DNA from 2 places in the Nocardia citri genome. Region 2 is predicted to be linked to the other one. Evidence: riboswitches for the same ligand, from Rfam matches in the RefSeq annotation. Region 2 holds a riboswitch; the other holds the start of a gene.

Region 1 (7,123 bases), on a different contig from region 2:
ACCGTGAGTTCGGCGAGGAGGTCGCCGCCTTCGACTTGTTGTATTGTGCTGATCGCGATCCGGCTGATGGTGCCGGTGCGGGGTGCGGTGATCGCGGCTTCCATTTTCATGGCTTCGATGGTGGCGATGGTGTCGCCGGCGGTGATCGAGTCGCCTTCGGACACGGTCAGTGTCACGACACCGGCGAAGGGGGCGGCGATGTGGGCGGGGTTGTTCTTGTCGGCCTTTTCCGTGGCGGGGGTATCGCTGGCGATGGAGCGGTCCCGCACGGCGACCGGGCGTAGTTGACCGTTGAGGATGCACATGACGGTGCGCATACCGCGTTCGTCGGGTTCGGAGATGGCCTCGAGTCCGATGAGCAGGGTGACGCCCTTCTCCAGTTGCACGTGGTGTTCCTCACCGCGGCGCAGTCCGTAGAAGAACTGGTTGGCCGACAGGCCCATGGTGTCGCCGTAGGTTTCGCGGTGCGCGAGGAACTCGGCGGTGGGACCGGGGAACAGCAACCGGTTCAGCGTGGCGCGGCGCTGCTCGGAGGAACCGGCGAGCCCGGCTTCCTCGGCGGGAGTCAACGGGGTCTGCGGTTTGGCCGCACCACGCCCGGCCAACGCCCGACTACGCAACGGCTCGGGCCAGCCACCGGCCGGAGTACCGAGCTCGCCACGCAGGAAACCGATCACCGAATCCGGGATGTCGTAGCGGCCCGGGTCCGCGGCGAAACTGTCGATATCGACACCGGTACCGACCAACGCGAGCGCGAGGTCACCGACCACCTTCGACGACGGGGTCACCTTCACCAACCGACCCAGCAGCCGGTCCGCCGCCGCGTACTTCGCCTCGACCTCCTCGAACCGGTCACCCAACCCCAACGCGATCGCCTGCTGACGCAGATTCGACAACTGACCACCCGGGATCTCGTGGGTATACACCCGCCCCGTCGGCGCGGGCAGCCCCGACTCGAACGGCGCGTACACCTTGCGCAAAGCCTCCCAGTACGGCTCCAGATCACACACATTCGCCAAATTCAGACCGGTGTCGTACTCGCTGTGCGCGGCCGCCGCCACGATCGCCGACAACGCCGGCTGCGACGTCGTTCCGGCCATCGCCGCGCTCGCACCATCGACCGCGTCGGCACCGGCCTGCCACGCCGCCAGATACGTCGCCAGCTGACCACCCGGAGTGTCATGGGTATGCACATGCACCGGCAGATCGAAATTGGCGCGCAACGCCGACACCAGCGTCGCCGCCGCCGGCGCACGCAACAGCCCCGCCATATCCTTGATCGCCAGCACATGCGCGCCCGCGTCCACGATCTGCTCGGCCAACTTCAGGTAATAGTCCAGGGTGTAGAGGTCCTCCCCCGGATCCGACAGGTCACCGGTATAGCTCATCGCGACCTCGGCGACCGCGGTACCGGTTTCGCGCACCGCGTCGATCGCCGGACGCATCTGATCGACATTGTTGAGCGCATCGAAAATACGGAAAATATCAATACCGGTACTGGTCGCCTCGGACACGAACGCCCGCGTCACCCGCTCCGGATACGGCGTGTAACCAACCGTATTGCGGCCACGCAACAACATCTGCAAACAAATATTCGGCACCGCCTCACGCAACGCCGCCAACCGCTCCCACGGATCCTCGAACAAGAACCGCAACCCCACATCAAAGGTCGCCCCACCCCACGCCTCGATCGACAACAACTCCGGTGTCAACCGCGCCACATGCCCGGCCACACCCAGCAAACCATTGGTACGCACCCGAGTCGCCAGCAACGACTGATGCGCATCCCGGAAGGTGGTATCGGTGACACCAACCGCCTTCTGCTCCCGCAACGCCCGCGCGAACCCCTCCGGACCCAAACGCGACAACCGCTGCCGCGAACCATCCGGCGGAGCCACACTCACATCGATCACGGGCAACTTATCGTGCGGATACACCGCCGTCGGCCGCTCACCATGCGGCTTGTTCACCGTGACATCGGCAAGATAATTCAAGATCTTCGTACCACGATCAGCCGAACCACGCAGATCCAGCAACTGCGGACGCTCATCAATAAACGAGGTCGTCACCCGACCCGCCCGGAAATCCGGATCATCGAGCACCGCCAACAGGAACCCGATATTGGTGCTCACACCCCGGATACGGAACTCCGCCAACGCCCGACTCGCCCGCGCCACCGCCGCACCGAAATCACGACCACGACACGTCAGCTTGACCAGCATCGAATCGAAATAAGCACCGATCTCCGCCCCCAGATTCGCACCACCATCCAACCGGATACCCGCACCACCAGGAGTGCGATACGCGGTAATACGACCCGTATCAGGACGGAAACCATTCGCCGGATCCTCGGTCGTGATCCGACACTGCAACGCCGCACCCCGAATCGTCACCGTGTCCTGACTCAACCCGAGATCGGCAAGACTCTCCCCCGCCGCGATCCGCAACTGCGCCTGCACCAAATCCACATCAGTGATCTCCTCGGTCACCGTATGCTCCACCTGGATCCGCGGATTCATCTCGATGAACACATGATTACCACGCTCATCCAGCAGAAACTCCACCGTCCCCGCACACGAATACCCGATCTGACGAGCGAAAGCCACCGCATCATTACAGATCCGCTCACGCAACACCGGATCCAGATTCGGCGCCGGCGCCAACTCGATCACCTTCTGATGACGACGCTGCACCGAACAATCACGCTCGAACAAATGCATCACATTACCGTGCTGATCCGCCAAAATCTGCACCTCGATATGACGCGGATTCACCACCGCCTGCTCCAAGAACACCGTCGGATCACCAAACGCCGACTCCGCCTCCCGCGACGCCGCCTCGATCGACTCCCGCAACAACCCCCGCTCAGCCACCCGACGCATACCACGCCCACCACCACCAGCCACAGCCTTCACAAAGATCGGAAAATCCAGACCCTCCGAAGCAGCAAGCAACTCATCCACATCCGCAGAAGGAGCACTCGACCGCAACACCGGCAAACCCGCCGCCCGCGCCGCCTCCACCGCCCGAGCCTTATTCCCCGCCAACTCCAACACCCGCGCCGACGGACCAACAAACGTGATCCCCTCCCGCGCACACGCCGCCGCCAGATCCGGATTCTCCGACAGAAAGCCGTAACCAGGATAAATCGCATCAGCACCCGCAGACTTCGCCGCCGCGATCACCGCCTCGATCGACAAATACGCCCGAACCGGATGCCCCTGCTCACCAATCTGATACGACTCCGCCGCCTTCAACCGATGAACCGAATTACGATCCTCATACGGAAAAACCGCCACCGTCCCCACACCAAGCTCATACGCCGCACGAAACGCACGGATCGCGATCTCACCACGGTTCGCAACCAAGACTTTCGAGAACATTGAACTAAGGTACCCGGCCCGGAATCGTGGCCTGACAGGGTAGTCACCTTTGCAGAGATCTTCACAACCTTTCTTAGCAGAGTTGCGAAGTTATGTTCATGCCGACGACACATGGCTGTGGTGTGGCTGATCCGGCCTCGGCCGTTGCGAAGACGTGCGACACGGAAATCGGATGGCGCTACCGACTATGCTGGGCGATGCAGCTGGTTCGCCGTGCGCAGCCGAGATGGAGCCCCCACGTCGCGTTACGGAGTCGAGTTCGCGGATCGGTTGATCCGGTACGCGAATGAGAGGGAACCCGGTGAGAATCCGGGACTGTCCCGCAGCGGTATGCAGGAACGACCGCCGTCATCAGCACTGGGTACCCACCCGGGAAGCGACGGCCAGTAGGTGAGCCCCGACCCGGGGTCGGCCAGAAGGCCTATGCCCGCAAGTCCGAAGACCTGCCAGCCGTGTCGGATACGCCGTATCCGACGGCCACCGCCTCGTGGATTGGCCGCGCGGACCTCTGTGCGATTGTCGGGCTCCGTCGGTGCGCCGGCGCGTCACTCGGTCTCCGCTAGCTCGTAGGGCGATGGCATCTCAGCACTGGAGAAATTCGTGACTGTTACACATGCCCCGTTCACTGCGACGGTTCTCGGTCTCCCACGCGTGGGGCCGCACCGGGAACTCAAGCGCGCCACCGAGTCCTACTGGGCCGGACGCATCGACGCGCGGCAACTGCACGCGATCGCCGGCGACCTGCGGCGTCGCCAGCTGACCGAATTGCACAGCGCCGGACTGGATTCCGTCCCCGTTGGCACCTTCTCCTATTACGACCAGATACTCGATACCGCCGTGCTGCTCGGCGCGTTACCGCCTCGGATGGCCGGCATCGCCGATCCGTTGGATCGTTACTTCGCGGCGGCCCGCGGCACCGATACGGTCGAACCGCTGGAGATGACCAAGTGGTTCGATACCAATTACCACTATCTGGTGCCGGAAATCGGTCCGGAGACGGTGTTCTCGCTGCATCCGTCGAAGGTGTTGGACGAGTTGCGGGAGGCGCTCGCACTCGGGGTGCCCGCGCGGCCCGTGGTGGTCGGGCCCATCACCTTCCTGAAGCTGGCGAAGGCGACCGGCGGTGCGACGCTGGATCGCCTCGACGAATTGGTGCCGCTCTACCGGGAGTTGTTGCGGCTGCTGGCCGTGGCGGGCGCGGAGTGGGTGCAACTCGACGAGCCGGTCCTGGTCACCGATCTGACCGCTGATGAAGTCGAACGCGTGCGGCGCACCTATGCCGATCTATCGGCCGCGACGGATCGGCCCGCGCTGCTGGTGGCCACCTACTTCGGTAGGCCAGGTGCGGCATCCAGCGCCTTGGCCGATACCGAAATCGAAGGCATCGCACTGGATTTCACCGCCGCCGTGGATCCTTTCGACATGGCCGGTGTGCCCACACCGGCGAACAAGCTGCTGGTGGCCGGTGTCGTCGACGGTCGCAATGTCTGGCGGGCCGACCTGGACACGGCGTTGGCGACGCTGGGCACGCTGCTGAGATGCGCGAAATACGTTGCGGTGTCGAGCTCTTGCTCGTTACTGCATGTGCCCTATACCTTGGCGAACGAAACCGGTTTCGATGAGCGGCTGCGTTCGTGGCTGGCGTTCGGTGCGGAGAAGGTGGCCGAGGTGCGGTTACTCGCGACCGGGCTCAGCGCGGGACCAGAAGCGATCACCGATGAATTGGCTGCGGCCCGTGCGGCTCTCGCCACTAGGCGCGCCGATCCTCGGTTGGACAATTCGCAGGTGCGGGCCCGGCTGAACGCCGTCGGTCCAGCTGCCACGCGGCGGGCTCCCGCGCAGCAGCGGCGCGCATTGCAGGCCGAGCGGCTGCGGCTGCCCTCGTTGCCGACGACGACGATCGGTTCGTATCCGCAGACCTCGGCGATCCGGCAGGCGCGTGCGGCACTGCGCAAGGGTGAGATCGATCAGACCGAATACGTACGGCGGATGCGGTCCGAAATCGCGGATGTCATTGCGTTACAAGAGAAACTGGGCCTGGACGTGCTGGTGCACGGCGAGCCGGAGCGCAATGACATGGTGCAGTACTTCGCCGAACAGCTCGAAGGATTCGCCGCCACCGAGTCGGGCTGGGTGCAATCCTACGGCACCCGCTGTGTGCGGCCGCCAATTCTGTTCGGCGATGTGGCGCGGCCCGAACCGATGACCGTGGATTGGATCACCTACGCGCAATCGTTGACCGATAAGCCGGTCAAGGGCATATTGACCGGCCCGGTGACGATTCTGGCCTGGTCGTTCGTGCGCGATGATCAGCCGTTGTCCGATTCGGCACGTCAAGTGGCGCTGACCATCCGGGACGAGACGGTCGATCTGCAGGCCGCGGGCATTCGGATCATCCAGGTCGACGAGCCGGCGCTGCGGGAACTGCTGCCGCTACGCGCGGCCGATCAGAGCACGTATCTGGAATGGTCGGTCGGCGCATTCCGGTTGGCGACCTCCGGGGTCTCGGATGCCACCCAGATCCACACCCACCTCTGCTATTCGGAATTCGGTGAGGTCATCGATGCGATCGCCGGGTTGGATGCCGATGTGACCTCGATCGAGGCGGCGCGCTCGCATATGGAGGTGCTCGACGATTTGAATGCCGCAGGCTTCGATCTCGGCGTCGGACCGGGCGTCTACGACATCCACTCACCACGGGTGCCGAGCGTTGAGGAGATCACGGTCTCGCTGCGTGCCGCGCTGAAGGCCGTTCCCGCCGAACGGCTTTGGGTCAATCCGGACTGCGGATTGAAGACGCGTGGACCGGTCGAGGTCGAGGCGTCACTGCGCAATCTGGTCGCGGCCACGGCCGCCGTGCGCTAACGGACAAGCCGGCATCCCCATAGCGCGGTGCGGTCACCGCGCTATCGGGATGCGTTTCAATGCGATTCGGCCCCGGGGAAAGGCCGGAGCCGGCGACGCGGCGTGTACCGCTCGCAACTCTCACCGCTGCGCACCATCGGCCGAGTGCGTGAGCGCAGTCCTCGCCGCCAGGCCGTATGACTTCCCGAGCAACGATCCATGCGTAACCCCTCCTCAGACGTCGCCATCGGATATCACCCCGATGCCCTTATTCGACGCACGGGCGACCGATTCGGTTCCGCCGATCCGCGAACCGATCAGTCGGCGGTGGGCTCGGCTCCGAAGGCGCGGTTGATGGATCCGCCGCGACCTCGGCAACTCGGGTGTGGCCGAATCTTCCGTACGCGAAAGTCCGCAGCGCCGGCGGCACGGGCAGCTCCGACGTGGATATTCACCCCTCCTTGGGTTCAAGCTGCGCCAGCAGCGCTGCTTCGCACACTATGCAGGATTGATCTTCGGCAAAATCCCTTGCTGCAACAGATTTCTGCGGGCGAGTTTTGCGATGATTGCAAATTGCGAGGGCTACCATCTTGCGGTGCGCAAGATGTACGCGGGCGCCCGACTGAGACGGTTGCGCGAGGAACGGCGGATGACCCAGGCAGCACTGGCGAAATCCCTGGATCTATCGCCCAGCTACCTCAATCAGCTCGAGCGCGACCAGCGACCGCTCACCATCCCGGTGCTGCTGAAGCTCAACTCCACCTTCGACCTCGACGTGCAATTTTTCGCCGCCGACTCCGACGCCCGGCTGGTCTCGGATCTACACGAGGTACTTCTCGACGCGGCGGGCGGTGACAGTGCGCCACTGACCGAGGTCGAAGAACTGGCGACGCGAC
Region 2 (7,123 bases):
CAAGGTGTCGAAGGCGACGCTGGTGACGCTGGCTCAGTTCGACACCGAATACGAGCTGGTCTACGCGAATCGGCCGATCGCCGAGGTGCCGCCGCTGAGCCTGGCGCCGCGCGGCGGCACCGCGCTGTACGACGCGGTGGGGCGGCTGGTCACCGATGTCGGCCGGGAACTCGCGGCTCGACCCGAGCACGAGCGGCCGGGCACGGTGATCGTCGTTGTCCTCACCGATGGGCACGAGAATTCCAGCCGGGAATGGACGCATGCCGCGGTGCGGTCGCTGATCACGCAGCAGCAGGAGGTGTACTCCTGGGATTTCGTATTCCTCGGCGCGAATATGGATGCGGTGGCGGTGGGGTCCGAGTTGGGCTTCGATCCGCGGCGTTCGCTCACCTACGGTGCGACTCCGGCGGGAGCGGCCGGGGCATTCGCATCGGCCGCGGCGTATTCGGCGCGGCGCAGTATGGCCGCGCCTGGGCAGGCGGTGGCTGGGTTCACCGATGCCGAGCGGCAAGCGGCTGATCCGGACGGGAAGTAGTTCCGTAGGGACCCCCATCCGGACATCGGCCTGCCGACGATACTGGCCCTGCGCCTGTGCGCGTACGCGTCTCGCATAACCACTGGGCTCCTCGCACACCGCTGTGCGAGGAGCCGGGAAGTCAGGCGAGGGCGGCGTCGAGGGTGATGTTGTCCACCCCGGCGAGGGCCTTGCTCACTGGGCAGCCTGCCTTGGCGGCGGCCGCCGCGGCGGCGAAGCCGTCGGCGTCCAGGCCGGAGACCCGGCCGCGGACGGTGAGTTTGATGGCGCTGATGCGGAAGCCGCCGTCCGGATCCGGGCCGAGGGTCACATCGGCGGTGACGTCCAGGCTCTCGGGCGTGCCACCGGCATTGCCGATCTGGGCCGACAGGGCCATGGCGAAGCAGGAGGAGTGCGCCGCCGCGATCAGTTCCTCGGGGCTGGTGGTGCCGTCGGCATCGTCGGCGGCGCGCTTGGGGAAGGAGACGTCGTACTTGCCGACACCGGAACTGGCCAGCTCGACCTGGCCGGAGCCGTCCTGGAGGCCACCGGTCCAAGCGGTGCGCGCGGTACGTGTGGGCATCACGGTCCTTTCGAAGATGTGCGAATCACAATTCGCAGTCGAACCTACCCCCGCGGCCGCCGGGCCGCGTGCGAAGGGCGGCCGCCGAAGCGGTGCGGCGGCGGGCAACGGTCAAGTGGGCGCGGCCGATCGAGCTGTCCGAGCACAGCGGCCAGGGCGTCTCACCTGTGCGCAGATCGCGGCGGAGCCGGCCGATTTCGTGCGGTCCGAGAATCGGCGCTGAATGCGCCGAAAACCGCTGATGAACTGTTGTCCGCCAACGGCTTTCGGTTCCTGAATGGTCAGACCATATCGTGCCGCTGCGCCAGCCATACAGTGGCCGCAGCAAAGAGTGCGACGTAGGACACCAATGAAACTGGATGCCAGGGACCGCACCCAACCCGTGGTGATGGCTTACGAGTCCGGCCTGGTCCGCCGCTGGCAGTGAGTCCGTCGCGTATCCGGTGGCTACTTCGCATGCCGCATGAACTCCGGATCAGCCTGCGGAAGTGGCCGATGCTCCTACCGGAGTGCTATCGCGCGTGGCGAATTCGGTGAGCGCCGCGAAACCGAGGCCGAGGCAGGCCCACAGGGTAGCCGTCTCGCCGAGCGATGTCGCACGGAACTGCCATAGCAGCACGGCCGGGAAGTCGTCGGTCACCTCGTTGACGCCGGGCAACAGGATGTAGCCGAGCACGACAACGAGCACGAAAGCCCCGACCCCGCCGATCAGGCGGACCGTATCGAGTTGTGCGGCAAGCAGTTTGTAGACATATAGCCCGATACCGACGGCGGCAAGTCCCAGTAATACCGCCGCCAACCACAGCAGGGTGCGCTGGTTGATGGTGTCCGGTTCACCGACGGCGGGCGGATTGGCCGGGTACTTGAAGAACGGCACCGCCACGATCGCGGTCCAACCGGCCAATGCCAATCCGAGCGCGAGCTTCGGCCCCGACAAGGTGGTGTACCGACGGGCGAAATACGCGACCGAAGCGAAGATCGCGCCGAGCGCGAGTCCGGCGAGCCCGAGCGCAAGGAACTGCCCGAACTTCTGTCCGGACCGACTGACCAGCGGTTCTTCCTCGTCACCGTGCGTATGCCCGGCTGATTCGTGGGCGTGCTGGGCGGCCTGTTCCTTGGCGGTATTGGCTTCTTCGATCGAGATGGCGGCGTCTATTTTGGGTTCGCCGACGAAGTAGCCCACTGTCGCGGCCAGCAGACCGGCGATGAGACCGGCCAGCAGGCCACGCAGCAGTAGGGTTTTGAGCGATCCGATCAATGGCACGGCACACCGAGCAGGTGACGTCCGTCATGCATGAGCTCGTGCAGGTACATCCCGCTACGCGAGATGACGCCCTGGTCGAAACCGACCAGGTACAGCGTGAGCAGTGCGAGAAGAACGACGCCCACTGCGATGAGCAGTGTGCCGAGTGAATCGGTTGCCCGACTTGGTGAATGCGCGATAGCCATTCGAGTCCTCCTAGGGATGCGCGTCCCGTGAGTGGTTCGGTACGAAGGTGCCGGTGTCTGGCTTTCCGGCACCGAGGACTCGGTGCAAGAACACAGTGGCGCGACCGCTTCGGAATTTCACCGAATTACCGCATCACCCTCGCGTATGTCATGTGAACTGTGACATCCGGTCGTCCCCGCCGTCAATACGGCGGGCGACTCGCCCAGGCCAGGATGGGCGAGTCGCCCGCCGCGTCTGTCCAGTGGTATCAGGAATCGGACTTGGCCGCGACGTCCAGTACGACCTCGAACTCCAGCAGCGAGGCACCCGTCGAAACCGGCTTCTGCCGCTCGCCGGCATGCGCCTCCCGCGCGGGCCCGTCCCGCCATGCGGCGAACGACTCCTCCGAATCCCACTGGGTGACAACGAAGTACCGGTTCTCCCCGGCCACCGGCCGCAGCAACTGGAAGCCGAGGAAGCCCGGCGAGCCCTCGACCGCATGCGCACGATGGGCGAATCGCTTCTCCAACTCGGGGCCCGCGCCCTCCGGAACCTCGATCGCATTGATCTTCACAACAGCCATAGCTCCGACGATACGTCTGGGCACCTCGGGCACTGCGCAGCGCATGCGAGGTAGGCACTCGACCGCGACGCTCGCCCGTCCTCCGAGCGTCACCCCTCATCGGATCGCTTCGCGATGCTGATACCCGGGCCGCGAACAGGCAGCGCCGAGGGCGCGGCAAAGCCAACACGGCAAAATCGACACGGTGTTGTACGACGAAGGCGGGGCGGGAGTGCCGATCCTGCTGCTGCACGGACTGATGGGCAGCGCCCGCACCTGGCGCGAACAGCTCGGTTGGCTGCGGGAGTTCGGCCATGTCTACACCTTCGACGCCGCTGGGCACGGGCGCCCCGCGCCCGCGGAACTGACCACCGAGGCCTTCATCGCTGACCTCGCCGCAGCCACGGCCGAAATTTCCGAACCCATGGTGGTCATCGGACATTCGATGGGTGGCCTGCACGGCTGGGTCTTCGCGGCGCAGTACCCGCAGCGGGTGCGCGCGCTGGTGGTCGAGGATATCGCCCCCGACTTCCGCGGTCGCACCGCCGCGAACTGGGCGGCCATGATCGAGGCCTGGCCGCCGTTCCCGGATGCGGACGCGGTGCTGGATTTTTTCGGCCCGGTCGCCGGGCGGTATTTTCTCGACTCCTTCGACCGCGGTCCGGACGGCTATCGCCTGCACGGTTCGGTCGCGACCTTCCGCGATATCTCCGCGGAGTGGGGCACCCGCGACTTCTGGGCGCAATGGCGTGCGGTCCAAGCCCCCGCGCTCTTGATCGAAGGCGAATTCACCATCACCCCCGAGGGGCAGATGCGGCAGATGGCCGCCATCCACCCCGACGCGGTCTACGTCCGCATCCCGAACTCGGGCCATCTGGTGCACGATGACCAGCCCGAGCGCTACCGCACCGAGGTCGCCGCCTTCCTCCGCAAAGTCCTCGACCACCCCCTGTGAGGCTGTTCTAGCCCTCGCCTGCCAAGGCGAACAGCCCGTCGGGGGTTTGTTCGATGAGCCCGTCGACGAGCAGGGAATCCAAGGCGCGGTCGCGCTGACCGGGATCCCGAGTCCAGGCCAGGTCCAAGCGGATTCGCTCGACCGGACCGGTCGCATCGCGCAACACATCGAGCAGCCGACCACGCGCCTGACGATCGGTGCCCTCGTACTTCTGCGTCTTGCGGACCGCATCGGAGACCGGCCGGCCCGCGGCAACCCACGCGCATTCCGGCAGCGGGCAACGCGCGCAGTCCGGTGTGCGGGCCGTGCACACCGTCGCGCCGAGTTCCATCAGCGCGGCGGAAAACATTGCGGCATGGTCGATTCGGTGCGGCAGCAGCGCTTCGGTCTCGGGCAGGTCGCGGGCGGACGGATTACCGGCCGCCGCTCGGCCATGCACCGCGCGCGCCACTACCCGGCGAACATTGGTGTCCACCACCGGAACTCGCTGTCCGTAGGCGAAACAGGCCACCGCCCGCGCGGTGTATGCGCCGATACCCGGCAGACCGAGCAGCACATCGACATCGGTCGGCACCTCGTCGCCGTGTTCCTCGGTGAGCACCTTGGCGCATTCGTGCAGCCGCAGCGCCCGCCGCGGATAGCCGAGCTTGCCCCAGGCGCGCAGCACCTCGGCCTGTGATGAGGCCGCCATGGCGGAGGGGACCGGCCAGCGCGTGACCCACTCCCGCCAAATCGGTTCGACCCGCACTACCGGCGTCTGCTGCAGCATGATTTCGCTCATCAGAATCTGCCAGGCGGTGACATCCTTGCGGCGCCACGGCAGATCTCGCGCGGTCTCCCGGTACCAATCCAGCAACGATTCGGCATCCACCCGGTTGGTGCCCGTCGTGATCTTGGGTTTTCCGCCTGCACGCTGTTGCGCTGCGCCGCCCTCCGACACTGCCCTCACCGTTCCTATTGTCCTGCGGCCGGTCGATATTTGCCGAGCTGTAACGAACCAGACTCGCTGGTAACCACTTCGATGTGCACAATGGTCGGTATGCCGGATTCCAACCCGATCAGCGCCTGGAAATCCCTTCGCGAGGGCAATGAGCGTTTCGTGAGTGGCACGCTGCTGCATCCTAGTCAGGGTGCGGCCGACCGGGCCAAGCTCGTCAGCGGCCAGCACCCGCACGCGATCCTGTTCGGCTGCGGTGACTCCCGCGTGGCCGCCGAGCTGATCTTCGACCAGGGCCTCGGCGATATGTTCGTCGTGCGCACGGCGGGCCACGTGGTGGACAGTTCGGTGCTCGGCTCGATCGAGTACGGCGTGCAGGTATTGAACGTGCCGCTGATCGTGGTGCTCGGGCACGACAGCTGCGGTGCGGTGAAGGCCACCATCGACGCCCTGGACGGCGGTGAGGTGCCGGGCGGATTCATCCGCAGTGTGGTCGAGCGGGTCACACCGTCGATTCTGATCGGACGCCGGGAAGGGCTGTCCACCGTCGACGAAATGGAGGCCAGGCATGTGGTGGAGACCAGCCGTTTGCTCATGCAGCGCTCGATGATCATTTCGCAGCGCGTCGCGACAGGTGAGTGCGCGATCGCCTGTGTCACATACAAACTGGCCGAGGGCGAGGTGAAGTTGCAGCGCGTCGTCGGCAATATCGGTGAGCTGGCCTGAAACGGCTGATCCGAGTCAGTCGACGGTGGGAGCGGAATTTACCTGCCGCGCGCGGGTTTTCCGATCCGACACGCCGGGGTCCTGAGTCGCTGCACCGGATCGTGCCCTTACCGTTGACTCGTGCTGGAACCGAATGGACCGCTGCCTCCGGAGATCTATTGGCGACGCCGCGTGCTCGCCATCGGCATCCTGGTCGTGGCGCTCGCACTGGTGATCTGGTTGGTATTGACGGTCACGCGCAGTGGCGATTCGCCCGGTACGACAAAGGCGGCCGCGACGAGTTCCACGTCCGCGACGAATAAGCCCGCGGGCGCGACCTCCACGCCACCGAGCACCGCCGAATCCAATGCGAAGCCCTCCGGCACCACCACTGCGGCCGCCAGCGCTAGTCAGGTCGCCGCGGGCACCTGCCCGGACCAGTCCCTCGCGGTGAAGGTGACCGTCGAGCAGCCGACCTACAAGACCGGTGAGAATCCGGTATTCGGCGTCGTGATCACCAATATCTCGTCCACGGCGTGTTCCCGCGATGTCGGCTCCGGACTCCAGCAGGTCTCGGTAACCACCCTCGACGGCCAGCGCCGTCTCTGGTCGAGCACCGACTGCTACCCCGACGGTGCCCCCGATGTCCGCACCCTCAATCGCGGCGAACAAGCCGCCTTCATGGTCACTTGGTCCGGCTCGACCTCCCAGCCCGGCTGTGCGGGCGACCGCGTCCAGGTCCCACCCGGCGCCTACGCCGTAGTCGCCCAACTCGGCTCCCTACGCAGCGCCGCCGAACCCTTCAACATCGCCTGACCCTGCCGCATATCCGGCGCTAATCGCGTGTGCGATGGTCGCATGCGGTACGTGAGCACTGACGTTGTGCGACAACCGGGTCAGAAGTCGGGGGCGATTTCGGTGGATGGGTTGCGTTGTTTACGTAGACCGGCGAGGCGGATGGCCGATTTGACGTCGGTCACCTCGTGAATCTTCATGCCGCCCCTGGTGCGTGCCGAACCGGGTGGCACCAGGGCGGTGCTGAAGCCGAGACGTTCGGCCTCGGCGAGTCTGCGCTCCAGGCCGGTAACCCGGCGTACCTCACCGGCCAGCCCGACCTCACCGAGGATGACCCAGCCGACGGGCAGCGCCTGATCGCGCTCGGCACTCGCAATGGCAAGTGCCACAGCGAGATCCGCGGCGGGCTCCAGTAAGCGCATGCCACCGACGGTCGCGGCGTACACGTCGTGTTTGCCGAGGAACACCCGCCCGCGGCTCTGTAGTACGGCGAGCACCATCGCGACCCGGTTGTAGTCCAGCCCGCTCACCGCCCGCCGCGGATTCGGGATCTCGGTGTGCACGGTCAGCCCCTGCACCTCGGCGACCAGCGGCCGCTTACCGTCCATTGCCACCGTGACCGCGGTGCCCGATACCGAATCGG

What was found. Region 2 has a riboswitch for cobalamin ahead of ACW2Q0_RS12000 (CbtB domain-containing protein). Riboswitches for the same ligand answer to the same signal wherever they lie in the genome.
Region 1: linked by a shared signal. The riboswitch ahead of metE (5-methyltetrahydropteroyltriglutamate--homocysteine S-methyltransferase) and the one ahead of ACW2Q0_RS12000 (CbtB domain-containing protein) in region 2 are both predicted to bind cobalamin.

What each region holds. Positions count from the first base shown of each region.
Region 1 is NZ_JBSUQM010000007.1:89,410-96,532, reverse strand. It holds gene ACW2Q0_RS13080 (pyruvate carboxylase) at 1-3,383, opposite strand, end outside; cobalamin riboswitch at 3,638-3,848, shown strand; gene metE (5-methyltetrahydropteroyltriglutamate--homocysteine S-methyltransferase) at 3,984-6,248, shown strand; gene ACW2Q0_RS13070 (short-chain fatty acyl-CoA regulator family protein) at 6,823-7,123, shown strand, end outside.
Region 2 is NZ_JBSUQM010000006.1:185,228-192,350, reverse strand. It holds gene ACW2Q0_RS12015 (VWA domain-containing protein) at 1-535, shown strand, start outside; gene ACW2Q0_RS12010 (OsmC family peroxiredoxin) at 657-1,097, opposite strand; gene ACW2Q0_RS12005 (CbtA family protein) at 1,573-2,361, opposite strand; gene ACW2Q0_RS12000 (CbtB domain-containing protein) at 2,352-2,546, opposite strand; cobalamin riboswitch at 2,582-2,723, opposite strand; gene mhuD (mycobilin-forming heme oxygenase MhuD) at 2,795-3,109, opposite strand; gene ACW2Q0_RS11990 (alpha/beta fold hydrolase) at 3,294-4,043, shown strand; gene ACW2Q0_RS11985 (A/G-specific adenine glycosylase) at 4,051-4,935, opposite strand; gene ACW2Q0_RS11980 (carbonic anhydrase) at 5,083-5,706, shown strand; gene ACW2Q0_RS11975 (hypothetical protein) at 5,827-6,501, shown strand; gene radA (DNA repair protein RadA) at 6,582-7,123, opposite strand, start outside.